Regions from separate parts of the Marinobacter sp. ST-43 genome, predicted to be linked through region 2. Evidence: predicted binding sites of a transcription regulator. Region 2 holds the regulator's gene; the other holds the start of a gene.

Region 1 (7,925 bases), on a different contig from region 2:
CAATGCCGAGTTCATTCGGGAATGGCGCAGCCGTATGACGCTGCCGGCCGGACTCGATGCCCTGAACATCAACGAGCGTCAGGCCGGCCCGCCCGGGCGAGATGTCAATGTGCGACTGACCGGTGATGACGCAGAGGCCCTGAAGCGGGCAGCGGATGAAGTGGCACAGGCACTGGATACCCTGCCGGGCGTGCTGGATGTGGAAGACGATATGCCCTGGGGCCGGGAACAGTTGCTCTATCAGGTCAGCCCTTATGGTGAGGCTCTAGGGCTGACCACTGTGGATCTGGGCCGACAGTTGCGGGCGGCATTTGATGGCCGGATCGCCCAGATCTACCAGGATGGTCGCGATGAGGTGGAAGTCCGGGTGCAGTTGCCGAGGGCGCAACGGGAACAATATTCCACCCTGGAGCGCATGACCATCCGCATCCCCGATGGCCGTTTTGTACCGCTGACCCAGGTGATGAACCTGGACCACCGCCAGGGATTCCAGGCCCTGCGCCATGCCGATGGCAAGCTTGCGGTGGAGGTCACCTCGGCGCTGAATACCCGGGTTGCCACCACCGACCAGATTCTTGAGAGCCTGCAGTCCGGGCCTTTGCCGGAGATCGCCAGTCGCCACGGTGTGCGCTACAGCTTTGAGGGCCGCTCGGCCGATCAACGCGAAACCATGGCGGACATGCAAACGGGGCTGCTTATCGGCCTGGCCCTGATGTATGTGGTGCTGGCCTGGGTGTTTGCATCCTGGAGTCTGCCCCTGATCGTCATGGCGATTATTCCCTTTGCCCTGGTCGGTGCCCTCCTGGGCCACTGGATCATGGGGCTGCAGCTCACCATACTGTCGCTGTTTGGGTTGTTCGGCCTGTCCGGTATCGTGGTGAATAACGCCATTATTCTGGTGGCTTTCTACAATCAGCAACGGCAGAAGGGGCTGGACATCACGGATGCCCTGAATGAGGCCGCCGTGCAGCGGGTTCGCGCGGTGCTGCTGACGTCCTTGACGACCATCGGGGGGCTGACACCGCTGCTGTTCGAAACGTCGTTGCAGGCCCAGTTCCTGATTCCCATGGCAACGTCGATTGCCTTTGGCTTGGGACTGTCCACCTTCCTGGTGCTGCTGGTGATTCCAGCGCTGTTGTCCTGGGTCGAGCAATTCCGGGAATGGCGTGCCCAACGCAGGAACGGTGCGGCAGAACCTCTGGGGGCTGCCGACTGAATACCGGGAGAAAACATGGCCGATAACCTGATCAGTGTCACCGGTCTGAGTAAACAGTTCGAGAGCGGCGACCAGCATGTGACCGTGTTGCGGGAACTGAGTGTGCATCTGGGGCGAGGCGAGTCGCTGGCGCTCACCGGCCCGTCCGGTTCCGGGAAAAGCACGCTGCTGAATGTTCTTTGTGGTCTGGAGTCTCCCGGTTCCGGTCGGCTGGCGATGTTGGGACAGCCTTTGGCCGGGGATGGCGCGCCAACGGGCAAGGCCCTGGAGCGGACCTGGTGCGAATTGAGGCAGAGCCGACTCGGCGTGGTCTTTCAGGATGCCAACCTGATGCCGACCCTGTCCCTGCTGGATAATATCCGGTTGCGAGCGCGCCTGGCTGGCCGGGACGACACCAGCGCTGGCGACTGGCTCCAGAGGTTGGGCATTGGTGAGCTGGGCCAGCGTTATCCGGATCAGGTTTCCGGTGGCCAACGCCAGCGGGCTGCGCTGGCCATGGTATTTGTTACCCGGCCGGCACTGATTCTGGCGGATGAGCCGACCGGTAGCCTGGACCGGAGGACGGCTGAGACTGTCGCCGATGAGTTGTTCGAACTCCAGGCCCGCCATGGCTGTGGGCTGGTGCTGGCGACCCACGATGCGGACCTGGCAGCCCGTTGCCTGCATCAACTGGACCTCGGGCACCAGGGCGGGCCCTGAAGACCTATGTCTCCCCGCATCGCATTGTTCAGTCATTATCGTCGTCACCCCCTGCAGCTGGCCGCGCTGGCTGCCATGATCCTGCTTGCCAGCGCGCTCTGGACCGGGATACATCACCTCACCAGCCAGGCCAGGACCAGCCTTGAACAGAGCGAGCGTGCTGTCGCCGAGCGACAGCAATTGGTGCGAGAGGACGGTAATCCGGTTTCGGTACAGGACTTTGTTAACCTTCGGCGCCAGGGCCTGTGCGTGATGCCTTGGCTGGAAGTGCCGGTACCGGGGCGCGGTCGGCTGGTGGGCATTGATCCGCTGGCGGCCCATTGCTTTGCCGAGCCGGGACACACGCCAGCACCCTGGCAGGGCGAACTCGATGGCAAGCCCTTCGTCGATATCAGCGAAGCCGCCGCCCAGGCCTCAGCCGAAGCATCGGCCCTGGTTCTGCTGGTGTCGCAAGCCGACGGTCAGTCGCCACCACCGGCGGGCTACCGCTATCAGGCATTCGCCGTTGCGCCTGACACGGCAGAGCTGGGTGACAGTTTTCTGCTCAACCTGGATGCGCTCGGAGTGCTGGTCCTGCTGATTACCTCGTTGTTGTTGCGCAGTGTGTTCCTTCTGGGTCTGGCTCAACGCCGGGAAAGCCTGGCTTTGCTGTATCGCTATGGCGTGAACAGGAGCCAGCTCAGCCGACTGTTGCTGGTGGAAAACCTGCTGCTGGCGTTGGTGTGCATACTGCCCGGGGTTTGGTTGGGGCGGGCGCTGTCACTGGTTTTGGCAGATGGCTTTGGGCAGGCCCTGGAAGGCCTGTTCGACCGTCCGCTCTATGCCGGTGGAGGGGAGGACTGGTGGCTGCCAACCCTGACCATGGTGGCGGTGATCGTGGCCGCTTGCCTGGCGGGCGTTCGGGACTCGTCGGGGCCGCTCCTGACTCGGGTGCAACCGGCATTTTTTGCGGTGCTACTGGCCCTGGGGCTGGCAGTATCTCTGTGGGCACCAACTCTGATCTGGCTGTTCCTGGCGGTGGCACTGGTTTTTCTCGCTGCCGGTTGGCTGGCCCCGCTGGCGATTGCCGGGGTTGTCCGCTGGCTGGCCCGTAACACCGGGGATCCGCTGATTCGCTGGCGTCTACAGGAAGTCGCAGTCCTGGTGCGTCGGCTGGCGTTACCGCTGGTGGCCCTGCAGTTTGCCTTGGCACTGGTGCTGGCGGTTCATGCCCTGGTAACCACGTTCGAGGACACCTTTGATCAGTGGCTGGGGCAACGGCTGGAAGCGGATTACTACATTGAAGTACCGCAAGGGGCGGATATCACCGCTGCCGTAAGCTGGCTGGCGGCAAAGCCGGAGCTGGTGAGCCCGGAATTGTGGCATCAGGTGATTCGTGGGCGGGCCAGCGTGCAGGCAGCATCAGGCAGGGAGCCGGTGCCTGTCGATGTGTTTGCGCTCGGGCCGGTCAGTCACCTGGTGCAAAACTGGCGCCTGCTGGCGCAAACAGAAACGCCCTGGCAGGCGTTGGCGCGGGGTGAGGGGCTAATGGTCAATGAGCAGTTGGCCAGAAGGCAACAGCTTGCAGTAGGCGACCGTCTCATTGTCAGGCTTGGCGCCCGTCGGTTACAGGCTCCGGTGCTGGCCGTTTATCCGGATTACGGGCGGCCCTCCGGTGAGGTGCTGGTGCCGGCGAGTCTCTTGCCCGAGGACTTTGAAGCCCGCTTTCGAAGCCTGTCGATAAGCGCGGGCATCGAAGAGATCAAAGTGGTTGAGGCGCAACTGGCCCGGCTTTGGCATACCCCTCAGCTGACCGTGAGGGATAACCAGGCCATCCGGACCCTGGCCACTGATGTTTTTGATCAGACCTTCTTGCTGACCCGGGCCATGACTACCCTCACGCTGATTCTGGCCGCCGCCGCGTTGTTGCTGATGGTGTGGGTCTTTCTCTCTACCCGCGCCTGGTATTTTCGCCTGCTGATCGTCTGGGGTATGCCCCAACGCCAGGCCGCGACTCAGCTCACCCGGGTCTCCCTGGCTCTGATTTTTGCGGTATTGGTTTGTGCACTGCCACTTGGCGTGTGGCTCACCTGGATTCTGGTCCAGCGCATCAATCCGCTGGCTTTTGGCTGGTCACTGCCGATGGCGGTGTACCCGGGGTTCTGGATCGAGCTGGCCGTGTTGGCTCTGATCATCGGCCTCAGCATTGCCTTGCTGATGCGCCTGCAGCTGCGTCGCCCGGCCTCGGCGCCGGAGTCCGCACACGGGCTGCAGGGAGGGGAACGATGAATCGTTTCGTTATCGTACTTCTGGCGCTGCTACTCACCGCCTGTGATCGAGCAGAAGAGCCGAGCGGATTCGCAGGCCTTGCCGGTGTGGCGGAATCTGAGCATGAGATTCAGTTCCTGCAGCCCGGGCCCGGAGACCGGCTGTCCTTCCCCGCCGATTTCGGCCCTCATCCCCAGCACCGCATTGAATGGTGGTATCTCACCGCGAATCTGGAAACCGAAAACGGCGGGCCGCTGGGTCTGCAATGGACGCAGTTCCGGCAGGCCTTGACCCCGAGGTCCGTTGAATCCGAACCGCCGAAGCCGGCACTTTGGCCTCTGGAGGCTGCCTGGATGGCTCACGCAGCGGTGAGCTACAGCGGTCAGCACCGCTTTGCCGAAAAGCTGGCCAGGGGTGACGTCGGGCATGCCGGGGCCACCGCCCAACCCTTTTCAGTCTGGCTGGATCACTGGCACCTGAGGCCAGCGAGCGGACACGTTGGCTGGCGGCTGTCGGTCGCTACAGAACACTGGTCCTACGATCTGTTGTTGCAGCCGCAAGGTGATCCTGTGGCTCATGGTGACGACGGTTTCAGCGCCAAATCCGCCAGTGGCGAAGGCTCCATGTACTTCAGCCTGGTAGATCTGAAAATTGAGGGAACGGTTACCCTTGAGGGTGACACGTTGACGGTGGCGGGCACTGGGTGGTTCGACCGGGAGTGGAGCAGCCAGTTTCTCAAAGCCGGACAGCAGGGCTGGGACTGGTTTGCCCTGCATCTGGATTCGGGGGACAAGCTGATGCTGTTCCAGTTGCGGGAAACACAACAGGCGTTCCGCTCGGGTACCTGGATTCCAGCCACGGGCGAGCCGGTGGCGCTGGGGCCGGAACAGATCGGGCTGACCTCTGTGGGCCAGCCAGCCGGTTATCCGCGCCGTTGGCAGATAACCCTTCCGGCTTTCGACGTGAACCTTGAGGTCTCCGCGCCGGCAGGGGATTACCGGAATTCCGGGCTCTATCCGTATTGGGAGAGCCCGGTTTCCGTCACCGGAAGCCATTCCGGCGTGGGTTACATGGAGCTTACCGGTTACCAGGCACAATAAGGCCCGGAAACTCACTCAACGGCATTGGCACCGATACGGTGAATGCTGAGGTCGGCACCGTTGAACTCTTCTTCCTCTGTCAGTCTCAGGCCGCTAATGGTTTTGATGGCACCGTAAACGATGAGCCCGCCGGCAAAGGCCACGATCACACCGGCCACCGAGCCAATAATCTGCGACATCAGGCTGACGCCACCCAGGCCCCCGAGCGCTTCCTGGCCGAAGATACCGCAGGCAATGGCGCCCCAGACACCGCATACGCCATGCAAGGGCCAGACACCCAGAACATCATCCAGCCGCTCGATTTTCGCCTGTGCCCACTCGAACAGGTAGACAAAGATGGCGCCGGCCACGCCCCCGGTAATCAGGGCGCCGACGGGGTGCATCAGGTCTGAGCCGGCGCACACCGCCACCAGTCCGGCCAGCGGACCGTTGTGAATGAAGCCAGGGTCTTTGCGGCCGAGCAGCATGGAAACCAGAATACCCCCCACCATGGCCATCAGGCTGTTGACCGCGACCAGGCCACTGATGCCGTCCAGAGTCTGGGCCGACATGACGTTAAAGCCGAACCAGCCCACGGTCAGAATCCAGGCGCCGAGGGCGAGAAACGGAATGTTGGAAGGGGCAAAGGCCACGACCCGACCGTTGCGATAGCGACCGGTGCGGGCGCCGAGCAGCAGCACCGCAGCGAGAGCAATCCAGCCACCGACAGCATGCACCACAACGGAGCCGGCGAAATCATGGAAGGACGCACCAAACTGGTTCTCCAGCCAAGCCTGGAAACCAAAGTTCCCGTTCCAGATCAGGCCCTCAAAGAAAGGATAGACGAAGGCCACGATCAGGCCCGAGGCAATCAGCATGGGGTAGAAGCGGGCACGCTCTGCGATACCGCCGGAAACGATCGCCGGAATGGCCGCGGCGAAGGTCATCAGGAAGAAAAATTTGACCAGTTCATAGCCGTTGGCGGAGGTGAGTTCGGCGGCGCCATTGAGAAAGTGCCCGCCATAGGCGATGTAGTAGCCGATGAAAAAATAGGCGACTGCGGATATGCCGAAGTCGGTCATGATTTTAACCAGGGCATTGACCTGATTTTTATGGCGAACAGTGCCCACTTCCAGGAACGCAAAGCCGGCGTGCATGGCCAGCACCATAATGGCGCCAATCAGAATGAAGAGCGTGTTGGCGCTCTCGGTCAGGGTGTGTACGGCACTCGTGATATCCACGGGTTTTTCTCCTGAGTGTTTTGATTACGCGGCTTCTGATGAGCCGTTGTGCATTGTTGGGGTGCGACTTAAGCAAGTGCTGTTCCAAAACAATGCATATCAAGTACTGCAGGGGGGTTGGAGAACCTGAGGGCGCCGAGGGAGGTATTTATCTGCGTCAAAGTGCACCAGAGGCGTGCGCATCAAGGGCTTGTGCACCAATCTGGATAGGGCGCGAGGCAAGGTTTTACTACCAGGTAATCTCGCTGGGCGTATCCCGACCGGGCTCAATGCCAATAATGGCTTCCTGCGACTCGCTTTCGGAACGAATCAGCTCGCGAAGGCGCAGTTCCTGCTCTTCCATGGGCTCTGACAGATCGATAACGATTTCAACCCGCCGGTTCTTGGCTCGGTTTTCCGGCGAGGTGTTGGGTACCCGTGGTTCGGTGTCGGCCAGACCGGTCACCCGGATGCGGTCCGGAGTCACCTGCTCCCGAGCCAGCAGAACATTAGCCACCGCGGCGGCACGGGCTGCGGACAGGTCCCAGTTACTGTAGAAACGTTCGGTGCGGATGGGCACGTTATCGGTATGGCCTTCAATGGCGAGGTCGCCGGGCATGTCGGCCAGAACCTCCGCCATATCCAGAAGCAGGCCTTCGAATTCCCAGGTCAGTTGGGCTGAACCTGAGGCAAACGAGCCCTTCTCCTCAATGCGAATGATGATGCGGCGCTGATCTTCCGAGACGTTGATCCGGCCATCCAGAATCGCCGGTTCCAGCACTTCAAGAATCCGGGCCATGTTGGCGTCCATCTGTTCCTGGATGGATTCCTCAATGGCTTTCTCTTCGGGGCTTTTCAGAGTCTGGATTTCGGGCTGTACGTCGGTGGTGGTCTGTTTGACTTCATTGACCACAGTGGGCTCTGGCGGCGCCGGCGAAAACTTGTCGAAGATCGGGCTGGTGCCCTGAGGGATCTCAAGCGCAGGCACTTCCCGCTGCACCCCGAAGGCCTTGGAGAGTTCACCGGCGATCTGTTTGAACTTCTGGGCGTCGATTTCCGAAAACGACAGGAGCAATACGAAAAAGCACATCAGCAGCGACATCAGGTCGGCAAATGTGACAACCCACGCAGGAATCCCGGGCTTTTCCTCTTCTGGCAAATCATCCATGTTTAACCGCCTGCCGTTTCCGCATCGCCGTTTCTGGCCCGCTCTTTGGGCGAAAGATAGCTGGACAGCATCTGCTCGATAATGCGCGGGTTGGTGCCTTCCTGGATGGCAACGAGGGCATCAATATAGAGCGACTGCATGCGCGCCTCCTCCGTCATGCGCAGGGACAGCTTGTCGGCAATGGGGGTCGCGATCATGGTGGCGATCATGGCGCCGTAGAGCGTGGTCAGCAGGGCTACGGCCATGGCCGGCCCGATAGACTTGGGATCTTCCATGTTGGACAGCATCTGCACCAG
Region 2 (7,925 bases):
AGAGCGCCTTGCGCTTGAGCCCGGGCACGTCGTGGCCTGCCACATTCACCTGGCCCGAATCCGGGCGAAGCTGACCTCCAATGAGCCTGAGGAGCGTGGTTTTACCGGTACCACTGGGCCCCATGATGGCAGTCACCTTCCCTTTGGGAATATCCAGACTGATTCCATCAAAAATCCGGCGCCCGGAACGGGAAAACACCACATCCCTAAGTGTTATGTACGCAGATGACTCCATAATCCATCCCTTTCAAGGAGCGCCTACATTATGACAAGCTCTCCCAGACCTCAATTAAAGCAACGTAAAATGTCTTGATGGCAATGATCAGAATCCCTGATGCAGGCGAGCCGGGGGCACCAGAAGTGATATACTTCGGCCTCAAATCCCAGATCGAGCAGACAGCCAGCCGACATGACCGAATCAAATACCTTCAACACCCAGGACTTTTGCAACTCGGCCCTACGGGCAATCCGCATCGAGCGCGAAGCCATTGAAGCGCTGGAAAGCCGTATAAACGGTGACTTCAGCCGCGCCTGCGAGGTCATCATGGCCTGCAAAGGCCGGGTTGTGGTGACAGGTATGGGCAAATCGGGGCACATCGGCAACAAGATTGCCGCCACGCTCGCCAGCACGGGCACGCCCGCCTTTTTTGTTCATCCCGGCGAAGCCAGCCATGGCGATCTGGGCATGATAACACCCCAGGATGTGGTCATCGCCATATCCAACAGCGGCAGCACCAGCGAAGTGGTCACCATTCTCCCTCTGATCAAGCGCATGGGCGCGCCATTGATCAGCATGACAGGCAAACCCGATTCCGTACTGGCACAGGAGGCCGTTGCCAACCTGGATGTCAGCGTGGCCATTGAAGCCTGCCCCCTGGGCCTGGCACCCACCTCCAGCACCACCGCCACCCTGGTCATGGGGGATGCCCTGGCCGTGGCGCTGCTTGAAGCCCGGGGATTCAGCGCCGAGGATTTCGCGTTCTCCCACCCCGGCGGCAGCCTTGGACGCCGCCTGCTGCTGCGGGTATCCGACATCATGCACACCGGTGACCAGATTCCTCAGGTTGCCGAGGGCACAACCCTGAGCGGGGCACTGCTGGAAATAACCCGCAAGGGCCTGGGTATGACCACGGTCGTTAATGCCGCCGGCACCCTGACGGGCATCTTCACCGACGGCGACCTGCGCCGGACCCTGGACAAATCCGTGGATGTGCACACTACCCCCATCCAGGACGTGATGACCCGCAACGGCAAAACCATCCGGGCAGACCACCTGGCGGCAGAAGCCTTGAATATCATGGAAGAAATGAAGATCAACGCCTTGCCGGTTACCGACGCAAACGGCACCCTGGTGGGCGCCATTAATATGCACGACCTGCTGCGGGCCGGAGTGATTTGATGACTCAGACAGCGCATCCGTTACAAACCCACTGGGACGCAGCCCTGAAGGCCAAGGCATCGGGCATTCGCCTGATCGCCCTGGATGTGGACGGCATCATGAGCGATGGTCGCCTCTATTTCAGTGCCAGCGGCGACGAACTCAAGGCCTTCAACATTCTTGACGGCCTGGGCCTGAAACAGCTGATGCAGGCAGGCATCACCGTGGCGGTGATTACCGGACGACGTTCTCCCCTCACGGAAAAGCGAATGTCGGATCTGGGCATCCCGCATCTGATGCAGGGTCGCGAAGACAAGAAGGTCGCATTGCTGGAACTGATCCGGGATATGAACCTTGAGCCGGAGCAGATTGCCTACATGGGCGACGACCTGCCCGACCTGCCCGCGCTGCGTTTTGCCGGCCTTGGCATCACGGTACCCAACGGCTACTGGCTGGTTCAGCAACACGCCGACTACTGTACCCGCAGCCACGGTGGACAGGGCGCTGTGCGCGAGGCCTGCGATCTCCTGCTCTGGGCTCAAGGGCACCTGGACACCACTCTTGCTCCCTATCTGGACGAGCCAGCATGATCACCGAGCGGCTTTTCGGCGATCGTGGCAAACGGCGGGTTACAACCCTGGCCCTGGCCGTCACCGTAACAGCAACCGTTTTTTTGCTGTGGCAAAGCGACGAGCCTGTCAGCTCACGGAATGCCGCCAGCGACCTGCGGGGGCCCGCAGAACCCGACGGCTTTGTGGTGGGCGGCCAGTACCGTGCATGGGATGAGCAAGGCAACCTCCAGATTGATCTCACAAGCCCCAGAATTGAACAGTTTGAAGAAACCGGCACGGCTCATCTGGACACGCCGAGAGCCCGGCTTTTCAGTGAGGGCAGCCCCGAACCTTGGCTCATCGAGTCCAATGAAGGTAGCCTTCAGCAGAACAATGAAAAGCTGGAACTTACGGGGAACGTCCGGTTGACCCGACAGTCCGAAGGCCGCGAAGCCGTTCTCGAAACCGAGGCACTGACCCTGGACAACAGCAACGGCACCGTCTACACAGACCATCCGGTGTCCATCACCGAGCCTTTCGGCGTCACCCGCTCCACCGGCATGAAAGCCTGGATCGACGAACGCATTCTCGAACTCAACTCCCGGGTAGAGGGACAATATGAAACCGTCAGGTAAACGATCTTTCTGCCGGCCAGTGATTCTGGCCATGGCATTGCTGGCCGGCCCTGTATCGGCATTCAATCTGGATTCAGACATCCCCATCAAGGTCAGTGCCGATTCTGCCCGCCTGGACGATAGCGCCGGTACGGCCGTTTACACCGGCGCTGTCGAACTGATCCAGGGCGAAACCCGGCTGGAAGCGGATCGGGTGGTACTTTACCGGAACCAACAAGGTGTCAGCCGGATTGAAGCCGCCGGCAACCCCGCCCATTACCGGCAACCTGGCCAGGAAGGCGAAGGCATGACCGATGCCAAGGCCCTGAACATCACCTGGTCTGGCGATGAAAACCTGGTCATTTTTGAAAGACAGGCCGTCATCGAACAGGGTGGCAACGTATTCCGGGGCGATGTCATCCACTACGACACCGTTCGCCGCGTTGTTACTGCGGAAGGCGGCACGCCATCCGACGGCGGCTCCGGCCGGGTGGAAATGGTGATTCAGCCTCGTAATTCAGCTCAATCCAGTGACGGGAAAGGTTCGGATGGCAGTTCTCAGGGCCAGTAATCTGGCAAAAAGCTACAAGCAGAAAAAAGTGGTGCTGGACGTTTCTCTGGAAATTCGCTCCGGCGAGATTGTCGGCCTGCTCGGCCCCAACGGCGCCGGCAAGACCACCTGCTTCTACATGATCGTGGGCCTGGTGCCTGCGGATCACGGCCGGATCACCATCGACACCCAGGACATCACCCCGCTGCCGATGCATGGCCGCGCCCGCAAGGGCATCGGCTACCTGCCCCAGGAAGCCTCCGTGTTCCGCAAACTGACCGTACGGGACAACATCATGGCCATCCTCGAAACCCGCAAAGGCATGAGCCGGGCGGAACGGGACGCCAAGCTGGAAGAGTTGCTGGAAGAGTTCCACATTACTCACATCCGGGACAGCGTGGGTATGGCACTATCCGGCGGCGAACGCCGCAGGGTTGAAATCGCCCGGGCGCTGGCCATGGAGCCTGCCTTTATTCTGCTGGACGAGCCCTTCGCGGGCGTAGACCCCATCTCAGTGAGTGACATCAAGCACATCATCCGGCACCTTCGGGACAAGGGCATCGGGGTCTTGATCACCGACCACAACGTTCGGGAAACCCTCGACATCTGCGAGAATGCCTACATCGTTTCCGGAGGCCACATCATTGCCTCCGGCAATGCCGAAGCCATTCTGGCAAACCAGCAGGTGAAAGAAGTATATCTGGGCGACGAGTTCCGGCTCTGACCTGATAAAACAGGGTTTATCCGAGGCCTGATTGTTTTGATGATCTGTAGCAAGTAAACTCGGCAAAAAACTTGCTTATACTGTTCACAGACAATGGCAAGTAACCAGCGTACAACATTTTTTTCGGCCTGTGCGCCGGCAAAGCAACAACCGGGATGCCCACGAGTTATGGATCTTGAGCCATGGTTATGAAAGCCTCATTACAGCTTAAGCTGGGCCAGAGTCTGACCATGACGCCCCAGCTGCAGCAGGCTATACGCCTGCTGCAGCTTTCTACCCTCGATCTCCAGCAGGAAATCCAGCAGGCGCTGGAATCAAACCCCATGCTGGAAACCTCCGAGGACGATGAGCACGCTGAAGGCGACGAACGCGAAGAGCACGAGCACAGCGAAGCTTCCGGCTCTGAGACCACCCAGGACGACAGCCACCAGGACGCGAGCCCGGACTGGGACGAAACCGAGAACGGCCCAGACTGGTCGTCCGAGAACGATATTCCGGACAACATTCCTGATGATCTGCCGGTTGATACCGCCTGGGATGACATCTACCAGTCTGCCCCGGCGCCGGCCAGCAAGGGCGAAGACGAGCACGAATCGGATTTCGAGACTCGTAATTCGCCCACCGAAACCCTGCAGGATCACCTCGAGTGGCAGCTGAACCTGACGCCCCTGAGCGAGCGGGATCAGGCCATTGCCCACGCGCTGCTGGATGCCGTGGATGAGCGCGGCTACCTGACGTCTGACATCGAGGACATTCACGCAGGGCTGCTGGACGAATCCGAAGAAGATCCGCTGGAACTGGACGAAGTGGAAGCGGTACTCCACCGCCTGCAACACTTCGACCCGCCCGGCGTGTTCGCTCGGGATCTCCAGGAATGCCTGCTGATTCAGCTCAACCAGCTGCCACCGGATACCCCCTGGCTGCGCCAGGCGAGACTGGTGGTTACCCAGTTCCTGCATCTGCTTGGCAACCGGGACTACGCACAGCTGTTGCGCCGCAGCCGGCTCAAGGAAGACCAGCTGAAACAGGTACTGGCCCTGATCACCAGCCTGAACCCTCGCCCTGGCGATGTCGTGGACCGGGCCGAACCGGATTACGTTATCCCGGACGTCATCGTACGCAAACACGAAGGCCGCTGGCGGGTTGAACTCAACCCGGAAATCGCTCCGCGTATCCGGGTGAATGCCAGCTACGCGTCACTGATCCGCCGGGCTGACAGCAGTGCCGATAACACCTACCTGCGCGACCAGCTGCAAGAAGCGAAATGGTTTATCAAGAGCCTGCAAAGCCGGAATGAAACCCTGCTGAAAGTGGCCACCCGCATCGTTGAACACCAGCAAGGGTTCCTCGATCAGGGCGAAGAAGCCATGAAGCCTCTGATCCTGTCTGACATTGCCCAGGCGGTGGAAATGCACGAGTCCACGATTTCCCGGGTTACCACCCAGAAGTACATGCACACGCCCCGCGGTATTTTTGAGCTGAAGTACTTTTTCTCCAGCCACGTCAGCACCGCCGAGGGCGGCGAATGCTCGTCTACAGCCATCCGGGCGATGATCAAGAAGCTGATTGCCGAGGAAACCCCGAAAAAGCCATTGAGCGATAGCAAAATTGCAGCCATGCTAGGGGAACAGGGAATCAACGTGGCGCGGCGTACCGTGGCCAAATACCGGGAGGCCATGCATATTCCTCCCTCGAACGAACGAAAACGCCTGGTTTAAACTTTCGCCGGTGCAAGATGCACTGGCACGCAAGCCGGCAAGCACGCCGGCAGTATGACAACAGGAGACGCCTATGCAACTCAACATTTCAGGCCATCACGTAGAACTGACTCCCGCTCTGAAGGATTACGTCAACACCAAGTTCGAGAAGCTGGAGCGTCACTTCGACCACATCAGTAACTGCCAGGTCACACTGGAGGTCGAGAAGGTGCGCCAGATGGCGGAAGCCACGCTGCACGTGATTGGTGGTGAGATTCACGCAAAGGCAGAAAATGAGGACATGTACGCCGCAATCGACGCTCTGGTCGACAAGCTGGACCGTCAGATCCTCAAGCACAAGGAAAAGAACGTAGACCGGATGCACGGTAACGGCGGTCGCTGAAGCGCGAACCTTACCGGGTGTTTCATGAAACGAGCTGCGGCGGGGCTAACCGGCCGCAGCCTTTTTTTTACGGACATGCAGTCGATCCATGAGCGAGCCATCCCTGACCATCGACAATATTCTTGCCCCTGAACTGACCCTGTGTAAGGTGCCGGCCTCAAGCAAGAAACGTGTGCTGGAGTTCATCGCTGAACGGATTCACTTTCAGGATGAAATCCTCAGCGACACCCAGATCTTCAACAATCTGGTCTCCCGCGAACGGCTGGGTAGCACCGGTATCGGCGAGGGTATTGCCATCCCCCACTGCCGACTGGAAGGCCTGGACCGGGTCATCGGCGTGCTGATGACTCTGGAGGAGCCGGTAGACTTTGATGCTATCGATAACCAGCCGGTAGATCTGGTGTTTGCACTGATCGTCCCCAAAGAAGCCACCAGTGAACACCTGGAGTTACTGAGCCAGCTGGCGGAGCGCTTCAATGACAGCACCTTCTGCGCCCGGCTGCGCCAGTGTGAAGATGCCGCGAGCCTTTACCAGCGTATGGCGGAGAGTAATCACTGAGATCAGCCTGATATCTGGACAGGCTGCCAGGCAGATTGAAGGAGAAACAGTCCCATGAAGCTGATTATCGTCAGTGGCCGATCCGGTTCCGGCAAGAGTACGGCTCTGCATGTGCTGGAAGACCTGGGATTCTACTGCATCGACAACCTGCCCATTGGTTTGCTGTTCCCGCTGACCCGGGAGGCGGCCACCCAGGAAGCACCGGGCCGGCTGAAGAAAATGGCCGTCAGTATTGATGCCCGTAATCTTTCTGCCGAGCTGGCCAATTTTGAAACCATCTACCAGCAACTGAAGCAGACCGGTGTCGAGCTTGAAATCATTTTCCTGGATGCCGACGAGCAGTCACTGCTGCAGCGCTTTCACGCAACCCGCCGCAAGCATCCGCTGAGCGATGACAAGACGTCTCTGCGGGAGGCAATCACCAACGAAAAGCAATTACTGGAACCCCTGTCAAAGCTGGCCGATCTTTACGTCAACACGACCGGGCTCTCCATGTATGAGCTACGCGACATGATCAAGCAGCGCGTGGCCGGCCGCAAGGATCAGGAACTGGCACTGCTGTTCCAGTCCTTTGGCTTCAAACATGGCGTGCCGGTGGATTCAGACTACGTCTTCGACGTCCGCTGCCTGCCCAATCCATACTGGGACACCAGCCTGCGCAAGCACACCGGCGTTGATCAGCCGGTCATCGAATTTCTTGAACGGGAACCGCTGACACGTCAGATGGTGGATGACGTCACGGGCTTCCTGAATACCTGGCTGCCCTCGTTTGCCGACAGCAATCGTAGCTACATGACCATTTCCATCGGTTGCACCGGTGGCCAGCACCGCTCCGTTTATGTGTGTGAGCAGCTCGGACGCTATTTCCGCGACAATTACCGCAATGTGCAGGTGCGCCACACCGAACTGCCACACCTTCAAGCCCGGGGAGAAATCTGAGCGCCTATGATTTGCCGCCCCATCACCATCATCAACAAACTCGGCCTGCATGCGCGGGCCACGGCGAAGCTTGTGGCCACCGCATCAGACTTTGACAGCAAGGTGCGAATCCGCGGCAAAGGCCGGGACGTAGACGCCAAGAACATCATGCAGGTGATGATGCTGGCCGCCAGCCAGGGCACCGAAGTGGAACTGGTTGCCGATGGCCCGGACGAACAGGATGCCATCGACGCGCTGGCTGCCCTGATCAACGATTATTTTGGTGAAGGGGAATAACCTCCGGTTTCGTCATTCACCTACAATCCTTTCTCACGTGTGCCACCTAACTCCGCTATAATGCAAAGGTTTTCTGATCGCAGGTGGTTCAATGACCGACATTCTGGAAAAAAGCCAGGCCCGCCAACGCCTTCGCTCACTCAGTGAAGCGCTGGACAGTGGTGCCCTCAAGCAGGTGGCCCGCATTCTGAATGGCGGTCTGAGCCCCAGCGATATTGCTCACCTTCTGGAATC

Evidence for each region. The regulator sigma-54, encoded in region 2, starts transcription at its own class of promoters, with help from an activator protein. The targets are predictions, from matches to a motif close to ANTGGCATNNANNTTGCTNT.
Region 1: QPL98_RS14445 (ammonium transporter) is a predicted target of sigma-54. The motif match lies at 6,552-6,571, and genes of this name have one in related genera.

Annotation. Positions count from the first base shown of each region.
Region 1 is NZ_JASSVO010000013.1:26,107-34,031, reverse strand. Features, by position in the region: gene QPL98_RS14465 (efflux RND transporter permease subunit) at 1-1,216, shown strand, start outside; gene QPL98_RS14460 (ABC transporter ATP-binding protein) at 1,232-1,915, shown strand; gene QPL98_RS14455 (FtsX-like permease family protein) at 1,922-4,183, shown strand; gene QPL98_RS14450 (lipocalin-like domain-containing protein) at 4,180-5,262, shown strand; gene QPL98_RS14445 (ammonium transporter) at 5,274-6,482, opposite strand; gene QPL98_RS14440 (flagellar motor protein MotB) at 6,712-7,629, opposite strand; gene pomA (flagellar motor protein PomA) at 7,632-7,925, opposite strand, start outside.
Region 2 is NZ_JASSVO010000002.1:102,052-109,976, forward strand. Features, by position in the region: gene QPL98_RS04680 (ATP-binding cassette domain-containing protein) at 1-235, opposite strand, end outside; gene QPL98_RS04685 (KpsF/GutQ family sugar-phosphate isomerase) at 410-1,399, shown strand; gene QPL98_RS04690 (HAD family hydrolase) at 1,399-1,968, shown strand; gene lptC (LPS export ABC transporter periplasmic protein LptC) at 1,965-2,564, shown strand; gene lptA (lipopolysaccharide transport periplasmic protein LptA) at 2,548-3,114, shown strand; gene lptB (LPS export ABC transporter ATP-binding protein) at 3,092-3,817, shown strand; gene QPL98_RS04710 (RNA polymerase factor sigma-54) at 4,006-5,535, shown strand; gene hpf (ribosome hibernation promoting factor) at 5,609-5,917, shown strand; gene ptsN (PTS IIA-like nitrogen regulatory protein PtsN) at 6,006-6,476, shown strand; gene rapZ (RNase adapter RapZ) at 6,531-7,415, shown strand; gene QPL98_RS04730 (HPr family phosphocarrier protein) at 7,422-7,691, shown strand; gene mgtE (magnesium transporter) at 7,783-7,925, shown strand, end outside.